3 linked regions of the Saccharophagus degradans 2-40 genome follow. The protein of the gene in region 1 binds, or shares a complex with, the protein of each later gene. Links are inferred from orthologs where the notes say so. Each region holds a gene or a part of one and is shown on either strand. Other genes may lie near its edges.

The links. Proteins that work in one complex are often made in the same cells at the same time.
Region 2: the proteins of dnaN (region 1) and dnaX are in contact, whole or in part, in a cryo-EM structure (PDB 8GIZ), measured with the Escherichia coli proteins. The link is inferred for Saccharophagus degradans 2-40 from one-to-one orthologs.
Region 3: the proteins of dnaN (region 1) and dinB are in contact, whole or in part, in a solved structure (PDB 1OK7), measured with the Escherichia coli proteins. The link is inferred for Saccharophagus degradans 2-40 from one-to-one orthologs.

What each region holds. Positions count from the first base shown.
Region 1 is NC_007912.1:1,277-4,240, reverse strand. Bases 45-2,927 are described here. They hold dnaN (DNA polymerase III subunit beta), read right to left. Parts: upstream 2,097-2,927; coding sequence 993-2,096; downstream 45-992. Other genes in these bases: dnaA (chromosomal replication initiator protein DnaA), read right to left, coding at 2,284-2,927; recF (DNA replication/repair protein RecF), read right to left, coding at 45-944. Also shown: more of recF, read right to left, coding at 1-44; more of dnaA, read right to left, coding at 2,928-2,964. UniProt on the Escherichia coli protein: Confers DNA tethering and processivity to DNA polymerases and other proteins. Acts as a clamp, forming a ring around DNA (a reaction catalyzed by the clamp-loading complex) which diffuses in an ATP-independent manner freely and bidirectionally along dsDNA.
Region 2 is NC_007912.1:1,730,152-1,733,200, reverse strand. The notes cover bases 35-3,002. They hold dnaX (DNA polymerase III subunit gamma/tau), read right to left. Parts: upstream 2,571-3,002; coding sequence 498-2,570; downstream 35-497. Other genes in these bases: SDE_RS06995 (Gfo/Idh/MocA family protein), read left to right, coding at 2,727-3,002; SDE_RS07005 (YbaB/EbfC family nucleoid-associated protein), read right to left, coding at 137-457; recR (recombination mediator RecR), read right to left, coding at 35-112. In the rest of the region: more of recR, read right to left, coding at 1-34; more of SDE_RS06995, read left to right, coding at 3,003-3,049. UniProt on the Escherichia coli protein: Part of the beta sliding clamp loading complex, which hydrolyzes ATP to load the beta clamp onto primed DNA to form the DNA replication pre-initiation complex.
Region 3 is NC_007912.1:3,176,863-3,179,887, reverse strand. The notes cover bases 35-2,978. They hold dinB (DNA polymerase IV), read right to left. Parts: upstream 2,073-2,978; coding sequence 996-2,072; downstream 35-995. Other genes in these bases: SDE_RS13115 (NUDIX hydrolase), read right to left, coding at 2,214-2,951; SDE_RS13125 (hypothetical protein), read right to left, coding at 35-674. Outside these bases: more of SDE_RS13125, read right to left, coding at 1-34. UniProt on the Escherichia coli protein: Poorly processive, error-prone DNA polymerase involved in translesion repair and untargeted mutagenesis. Copies undamaged DNA at stalled replication forks, which arise in vivo from mismatched or misaligned primer ends.

The sequences.
Region 1 (2,964 bases):
TTTGCATCCAACTCGGAAGGCATATCATCTAACAGGAACACCGGCGTGCGCCCTATTTGTGTTTTGTAAACTTGCGCTTCTGCTATATGCAAAGCGTTAATTACTGCCTTCTGCTGGCCGCGAGATAAAACCTCTACTGCAGGCGAGCCATTAGCTGTAATTTTTAAATCAGATTTATGCGGGCCTAAGATGGTGTAGCCTAGTTTTCTATCACGCGCGAAAGCCTGCTCTAACTGTTTTGGAAAGCTTAGCTCCCCCTCTTTCCAACCCGGCTGATAAGCCAACGTTAAATCTACGTTATCCGCAAACTTACACTCACCCATAAGCGCTTTAAACGCCTGAATAAGCGGTGTTATACACTCAACACGGCATTCATCTATGGTAGCCGCCAACCCTGCGATTTGCTCATCCCAGGGGCGTAGGTCGGAATAGGCTATTTTATCATGTCGCAGCAAACTATTCCGTTGTTTTACACATTTAACGTAGTTTGCCCAAGCTGTTTTGAATTCATGTTTCACGTGAAACACTAACCAATCAAAGAACTTGCGCCTAGCTTTAGAGCCACCCTCTAACAAAGCAAAGGTATGGGCATCTATTATCTGAACAGGTAAGTTGGTGGCGAGCTGAGCGGATGACTTTGCACTTAAACCATCCAACTTAGCTGTGCTCTTGCCAGACCACTCGCGTTGCACACCTACCTTAAATGCGTCACTACCTTCTACCGTGGCAAACACAGTAAATGCTGTAGTTGTGTCTTGAATCAGACGTCTGTACTTGTGGGTACGAAAGGATCGACAGTGAGCAAGTACGCTTATAGCTTCTAACAGACTGGTTTTACCCGAGCCATTTTCACCGTAAACAAGGTTGAGCGTTGGGCTTGGTGTTATATCTACCAAGCCCAAATTGCGAAACTGCTGTACTTTTAAGTTCGAGAGATGGGGCACTAAAGCGGCCTAAGAACTAAAGGGAGGAAAATAACCTATCGGAATAGGTTATAGACGCATTGGCATTACTACATATACAGAGTCGGCGTTTTCTGGCTCTTCTAGCAAAGCACTGCTATTAGAATCAGAAAGCGTCATTTTAATCTTGTCTGTATCTAGTACGTTGGTTACATCTTGTAGGTAGCTAACGTTAAAACCTACCTCAATTGAGTCACCTTCATACTCTACGGCTACTTGATCCTCAGCTTCTTCTTGCTCTGGGTTGTTAGCAATAATAGTAAGCTGGCCAGTTTCTAATAGAAGACGCACACCGCGGTATTTCTCGTTAGAAAGAATAGCTGTACGGGCAAATGCTTGTTTTAGTACAGCGCGCTCACCCAATACAATCTTGTCCCCACCCTTAGGTAATACGCGCTCGTAATCTGGGAACTTGCCGTCTACAAGCTTGGAGGTAAAGGTGTATTCAGTAGTGGTAGCACGAATATGGTTAGGGCCCATAGTTAGCTCAACATTTTCTTCTGAATCGTTAAGCAAGCGCGACAATTCAATAACACCCTTACGCGGCAAAATTGCCTGTACTGGCTCTGCTACATCTATATTGATTGGGCGAGTACACATGGCTAATCGGTGGCCATCGGTAGACACTACACGTAAAGCTCCTGCTCGCACTTCCCACAACATACCATTTAAGTAGTAACGAACATCTTGCTGCGCCATAGCAAACGCAGTGCGATCAATAAGGCGCTTAACCTCTTTTTGCTCGCAGCTAAAGTTAATATCGTTGCTGCCCTGCTCTACCGCTGGGAATTCATTGGCAGATAAAGATGAAAGCGTAAAACGACTGCGGCCACTTTTTACAGTAACTTTCTGATCATCAAGCGTAAACTCAATAACTGAACCGTCTGGTAGTGCACGACATATATCTAGGAACTTCTTAGCGGGTACAGTAATTTCGCCTTCGCTAATTGCCTGATCGACAGTTACGCGGCCCACAATCTCTACCTCAAGGTCTGTACCTGTAAGCGACAACTGCTCGCCTTCTAATACAATCAATACGTTTGCCAACACGGGCAATGTTTGACGACGCTCTACCACACCGGCAACCAACTGTAGTGGTTTAAGAATAGTTTCACGTGAAACAATGAATTTCATGGGAGGTTCCCTTTATATGTCCTGAAAAATTGCTATGTAATACTGCTATAGATTCGTTACGTTTTTTACGGGTTAACCTTAAGGGTTAAGCTCTCTAACAACTAAGATGTTATTTATATAAGTTGCTATTTATATTAGATATTTTGATAACCCGTAGGATACCACTGGGCACCCAGCGCAGGTAGCGTTAGGTGGTGAGTGTACGCAAAAGATTCTTAACATCTTCTCTAATATCTGCGTCCGACTCGATCATTTCTTTAATTTTACGGCATGCGTGCAAAACCGTTGTGTGGTCTCGCCCACCAAACGCTTCGCCAATTTCGGGCAAACTGTGGTGTGTTAGGTCTTTCGCTAAATACATTGCCACTTGCCTAGGCCGTGCTACTGAACGGCTGCGCCTTTTAGAGTGCAGATCCGATACTTTAATTTTGTAATACTCGGCTACTACGCGCTGAATGTTATCGATACTTACTAGGCGGTCTTGCAGGGCCAACAAATCTTTAAGTGCTTCGCGCACAAGCTCTACCGAAATATCTCTGCCGGTAAAGTGGGCATTGGCTATCACACGCTTTAGTGCTCCTTCTAACTCACGCACGTTAGAGCGTATACGCTGGGCAATAAAGAATGCCGCGTCGTTAGGTAAAGGGGCGCCCACCTGCTCTGCTTTGCGCTTTAATATTGCCACGCGGGTTTCTAACTCTGGCGGTTCGATAGCAACAGTTAACCCCCAGCCAAAGCGGGATTTGAGACGCTCCTCTAAGCCATTGATTTCTTTAGGGTATCTGTCGCAGGTTAAAATAATTTGCTGACCGCCTTCCAAAAGCGCATTAAACGTATGGAAGAACTCCTCCTGCGACCGTTCTTTACC
Region 2 (3,049 bases), 1.7 Mb from region 1 along the record:
CTTCTCGGTCGCGCTCGAGCAAATGGAGCGCCATGCGCTGTGCCGATTTTGGCCCCACGCCAGGCAAGTGTCGAAGCGAGTTGATAAGTTGATCTATAAGCGGACTAAACATGCCGTGGTGTATACCCAATAGTTTTTAGAATGGCATTTTAAAACCGGGAGGCATTTGCAAGCCGCCGGTAATTTCGCTCATTTTTTGCTTGGTAGCTTCTTCGGTTTTACGTACGGCATCGTTTACCGCCGCAGCTATTAAATCTTCCAGCATTTCTTTGTCTTCTTCTAAAACACTGGGGTCGATAGTTACTTTTCTTACATCGTGGCGGCCAGTCATTACAACTTTCACCAAACCAGCGCCCGCCTGCCCTTCGGATTCAATATTGGCCATATCTTCTTGCATACGGGCCATTTTTTCTTGCATTTCCTGGGCTTGTTTCATCATATCGCCAAGACCAATCATAATTTTTCTCCACGGTTAAACTCAACAACCAAGCTTTTGGCTATTGGTAGGTAACAGTTTCTTCAACGAGTGTTGCATTAAATTGTTGCTGTAGTGTTTGCACTACAGGGTCATCGTACATATTTTGTATGGCTGCCACGCGTTTTTCTTGATCTATACGTATGGCGTAAGCCGCTGGTGTTTCTAAATCACCCGGCAAGTTTTGCAGGTGGATAGCTGCTTTGATAGGCACACCAAAATAATCGCTTAATAGCGCAGATAACCTATCGCTGTGGCTCGGGTCGAAGAGGCTACTTTTTTGCTCGTCTAACGCGAAATCTAAATGATTATCTTCACGCCCAATTAGCACAGTGTTTGCAGCAGTACTTTGCAAAATACCCTTAACATTTAGCTGGTTGTATACACTTACCCAATGCGATGGGGTTAGCTCTTCTAAGCTTATTGGCGTAGTCACTACCGGCGCTGCATTTATGGGCGCGGCGGGGGTATTTTTCAATTGCTGTGCAGGTTTTGGCGGGGCACTTATGCCCTCCTTGCCCACAATGGCTTTTACCTGCTCACGCAGAGCATCCGCCGGCGTTTTAGCAGGGGCCGAAGTATTTACTTCCGGCTCGGCAACGGCTTGGGTTGACTCTGCAGCGGTTACCACAGTATGCATTGGCCCTAACGGCGCGGGCTCACTTGCGGGCACCTCTGCCTGAGCCTGTTGAGGCTCAGCTTGGGGCTTTTTTACAGGCTCTTGGGCCTCCTCGTAAGGCGGCATATTGTCGTAGTAATCTGCGGGTGGCGAATTGTCTTCCACCGTGTTTGGCGCAACGTTTTGCTGTGGCGGAGACGTCTGCGCTGGCGGGCTGGGCTCAGTCTGCTCGGGGGCCGCTTGAGCAGGTGCAGGCTCAACATTAGACGAGGGCTGCGGTGCTGCTTGAGCAGTCGGAGCCGCAGGAGCTGCAACAGAAGCAACGTCAGAACTACTAGCCGGCGCACTGGCGGGCTGTGCCTGTAGGCGCTGAGTAGGCACATCGGCCACACCTTGTGGCTTAAATGCCAGCATTCGCAGCAAAGTCATTTCAAAGCCGCTGCGCGGGTCGGGCGACAGTGACAAATCACGCCGGCCAATAAGGGCCGTTTGATAAAACAGCTGCACATCTTCAGGGGCAAGCTTACTCGCAAACTCCAATATTTGGGTGCGATCGCCGTAGCTGTTATCTAGCGCATCGGGTAGCGCTTGCGCAATAGCAATGCGGTGCAGCAGTGTTATGAGGTCGGCCAGAGCTACATCGAAGTCTGGGGCGTGTTCGGCAAATTTAGCAACCGACGTTAAAATTTGGCTGCCATCCCCGGCTATTAACGCGCCCACAAGGTTTTGCACTAGTTTGTGGTCAATGGTGCCAAGCATGGAAGCGACTTCGTCTTCGCTAACCTTGCCACCGCCAAACGAAATACTTTGGTCGGTTAAGCTTAGTGCATCGCGCATACTGCCATCTGCCGAGCGCGCCAACTGCCACAGGGCAGACTCCTCAAAGGGGATAACTTCTTTTTCTAAAATATGCGACAAATGGCCCACTATGCGCTCGGGGCTCATATTTTTGAGATTAAACTGTAAACATCGAGATAATATAGTTACCGGCAGTTTTTGCGGGTCTGTGGTTGCCAGTAGAAACTTCACATGCTCTGGCGGCTCCTCTAAGGTTTTAAGCAAAGCGTTAAAACTGTGGTTAGAGAGCATGTGCACCTCATCGATGAGGTATATTTTGTAGCGGCCGCGCGTGGGTGCATATTGCACGTTGTCGAGCAGCTCGCGCGTATCTTCTACTTTGGTGCGCGATGCCGCATCCACCTCGATAAGGTCGACAAAGCGGCCCTCACTGATTTCCACACAGGCACTGCATTCACCACATGGCTCGGAACTAACCCCAGTTTCGCAATTCAAACACTTAGCTAGAATACGTGCTATGGAGGTTTTGCCCACGCCGCGCGTGCCGGTAAACAGGTAAGCGTGATGCAGACGTCCGTGATCGAGGGCGTTAATAAGCGCGCGTAAAACGTGCTCTTGGCCAATCATTTCGCGGAAAGTGCGCGGGCGCCACTTACGGGCAAGTACCTGATAGCTCATTACAGCGTGGTTCTCTATTTTAAAGGAGTAGAAAAAGAAGCGATTATAGCCGCAGAGTGTACTGACTCACAAAGGCACACACCAGTTATTACGAATAGAATGCCAATGTTGACCAAACAAGCCGTGAATACACCGCTTAAATAGAAGGAGCAAACGATGAAAACCCTAACCGCACCTATCCGCTGGGGCATTATTGGCTGCGGCGACGTAACCGAAGTAAAAAGCGGCCCAGCCTTTTATAAAACCAAGCACTCTCAACTTGCCGCGGTAATGCGTAGAGATACCGCCAAAGCGCACGATTACGCCAAACGCCACGGTGTAGCAACGGTGCACGCCAGCGCTGAAGCGCTTATTCACGACCCCAACATTGATGCTATTTATATTGCGACACCACCGGCTAGCCACCTGCAATATGCGCTAGAAGTAGCTGTTGCGGGCAAACCCTGCTGCGTAGAAAAGCCTATGGCACTTAACAACAA
Region 3 (3,025 bases), 3.2 Mb from region 1 along the record:
TTTTTAGCAGCGGCAGGTTTAGCTACTTTTTTAACTGCAGGCTTTTTGGCGGTAGCTTTTTTCGCTGCTGCTTTTTGCTTTGCCGCCGCTTTTTTTGCTGCCAGTTTGGCTTTCGCTGCTGCCTTTTTAGCTGCTGCTTTTTCTTTAGCTGCGGCCTTTTTGGCTGCTACTTTAGCTTTCGCTCCTGCCTTTTTAGCTGCCAATTTCTCTTTCGCGGCGGCTTTTTTCGCTGCTGCTTTTTCTTTAGCTGCTGCAGCTTTTGCTTTTTTGGCTTCTGCTTTGGCTAATGCTGCTTCTTCTTTAGCTATAACCTTGGCTACGGCTGCTGCACGTTTGGCTTCTGCCTTAGCTGCTGTTACTGCTGCTTTTGCGTCGGCTAATACAGTTTTAGCTGCCTTTAGAGCTGCGGCTTCAGTATCTGCAGCTTTTTTAGCGGCTTGCACTTGCTTAGCTTGTGCTGGAGTTTTCTTCTTGGCGCGAACTGCATTTAATTTAGCTTTTGCAGAAGCTGCTTTTTTAGCAGCAGCGGCTGCCGCTTTAGTGGCCTTTGCGAGCTCGGCCTCTAAACTTTTATTTTTCGCTGCACGAGCTTTGGTAAGTTGATCGGTTAGCTGCGCTAGTTGAGATTCCAATGCTGCTACTGGGTCTGTTGCTTTTGCTTTTTTAGCTGCCATGATTATTGCCTCAAGGAGTTATTGGTTGAACTATTCAAAACGACGGTACCATACGAAATGTAGGAAAAATTTCAAGCATATACCAGAAAATTTGTGAAAATATATGAAAATAAACGCTTTTTTATTCGTTTTTAATGGTTGTGGGCAAAGTTAAAGGTGTTAACGGCTTTTATTTGGCTGTAGTTTTTAGGTTTTAAAATTAAAAAGTAAGAGGTTGGATTGTGTTTTTACCTAAAAATAGCCCCGTTACGAGAAGTGATAGTTGTATTTTTAAGTGCTGTTTATTCTTCTAATTATTGTTTGTGAAAGGTTTTAAGTTACTTATTGGTCGGCCGGATGTTTAAATAAGTCTAGTTGTAACGCTCCTTCTTCGTCATTTAAATCTAAAATACGAACGCCCATTCCTATCAGTCGAACAGGTTTTTTCCCTCGTTCAAATCCTTCTTTTAACAGTTGCGTATAATCAGAAATACGCGCGCTCGTGCCTACTCGTTCTATTGTGGTGGTAGAAAAGTCATTAAATTTGATTTTTGTGAAGGCTTTTACCACTTTGTAGCGGTCGCTTAGCTTATTTAGCCTGCTTTTAAGTTCAACAAATAGCGGGGGTAGGCTTTCAATGCATTGCTCAATATTTTCTAGGTCGTTTGGGAAGGTGTGTTCAACACTTAGGGATTTTCGTGACCGCGAAGGCTTTACCTCGCGTTTATCTATCCCTCGGCACAGCTCAAATAACCGTTGACCAAAGCTTCCAAAATGCTCGCTAAGCTCTATTTGGCTTTTATTTTTTAGATCTCTACAGGTGTATAGCCCCAGTTTGGCCATTTTTTGTTGGGTTACCTTGCCAACGCCAAATATTTTACTTACCGGTAGCGTGAGTACAAATTCTTCGGTTTTTTCGGGCGGAATAACGGTTAGGCCATTGGGTTTATTTATATCGCTTGCTATTTTGGCTAAAAACTTACAGTTTGCCGCGCCAGCAGATACCGTTATGCCTACGTCTTTATGAATACGCTGTTTTATTTCTTTCGCTATTAGTGTTGCGCTGCCATAGTGTTTACTGCAGCCAGAAACATCTAAGAAGGCTTCGTCAAGGGATAAAGGCTCGACTAAATCGGTATAGTCATAAAATATTTCACGCATTTGCATTGAGGCAAGGCGGTACTTCTCCATATTGTGCGGCAATATAATTAAATCGGGGCACAGTCTTAACGCATGTGCAGATGCCATCGCAGAGCGCACGCCATATTCTCTGGCTTCGTAATTACAGGTCGAAATTACTCCACGGCGGTCGCTGCGGCCACCCACCGCTATTGGGCGACCCATTAAACTCGGGTCGTCGCGCATTTCTATCGCAGCAAAAAAACAATCGGCATCGCAGTGAATGATTTTTCGTGACATGGGGTGTCCGTCGGTTTTCTGTATAACTTGTAGCTAGAAGCCTTTTAACACAGGCGGTAAGATCGAAAAGACGGGAGAGGTGAGTAGGGCGTTTGAGTATTAGGCCAAACGCCCTAAATGCTAAATAGTATTAGTTACGGCCTACACTTCGAAAGAAAAGCCTTGTTTAGTGAGTTGCTCGTATATTTCTTTATCAAAACGGTACAGTGCGGCGGCTCGGTGCGGTACATCTTTTTGTTTTTCATTACAGGGTACTAATAAGCCCATTTTGGTCATTTTTCTGCGGAAGTTGGGTTTATCGAGTTTTACGTCCAATATGGCTTCGTACAATTCTTGCAGTTGTAGAAGAGTAAATTTTTCTGGTAAAAGGTTAAAACCTATAGGCTCGTGTTGAACTTTATGTTTTAAGCGGCCCAAGCCAAATTCTAAAATTTCGTCATGGTCGTATATAAGGTGTTCGCGCTGGCTAACTTTCTGCCATTCAACGTGCGATGCGGTAAAACCGGCAATCAAATTGTAATCTTCTGCACGCACCAATGCATAGTAGGCGATAGTAACCACGCGCTCCCCGGGGAAGCGGTCTACACCACCAAAGGCTTGCAGTTGCTCTAGGTAAATATTATCTAAGCCGGTTAAATCTTTAAGGAGGCGAGATGCCGCTGCATCTAGGTCTTCATCGACTAAAATAAACCCACCCGGCAGTGCCCAGCCACCTTTGCTAATACCTTCGCCGTGGCGAACAACCAACACCTCTAACTCGCCATTATTCAAGCCAAAAACCACACAGTCGATGGACACTTCTTTAATAACATTGCTAGAGCTGCATGAGGGTTGGTAATAGCTTTCTTTGCTGGGTGCTTTATCTAGGTTTTCACTCATTGACTGGAAGCCTTCTTTGTTTTTTTAATAGAAAACGGGCGATGGGTTGGAGGTATAGCTACACCTATTAATAA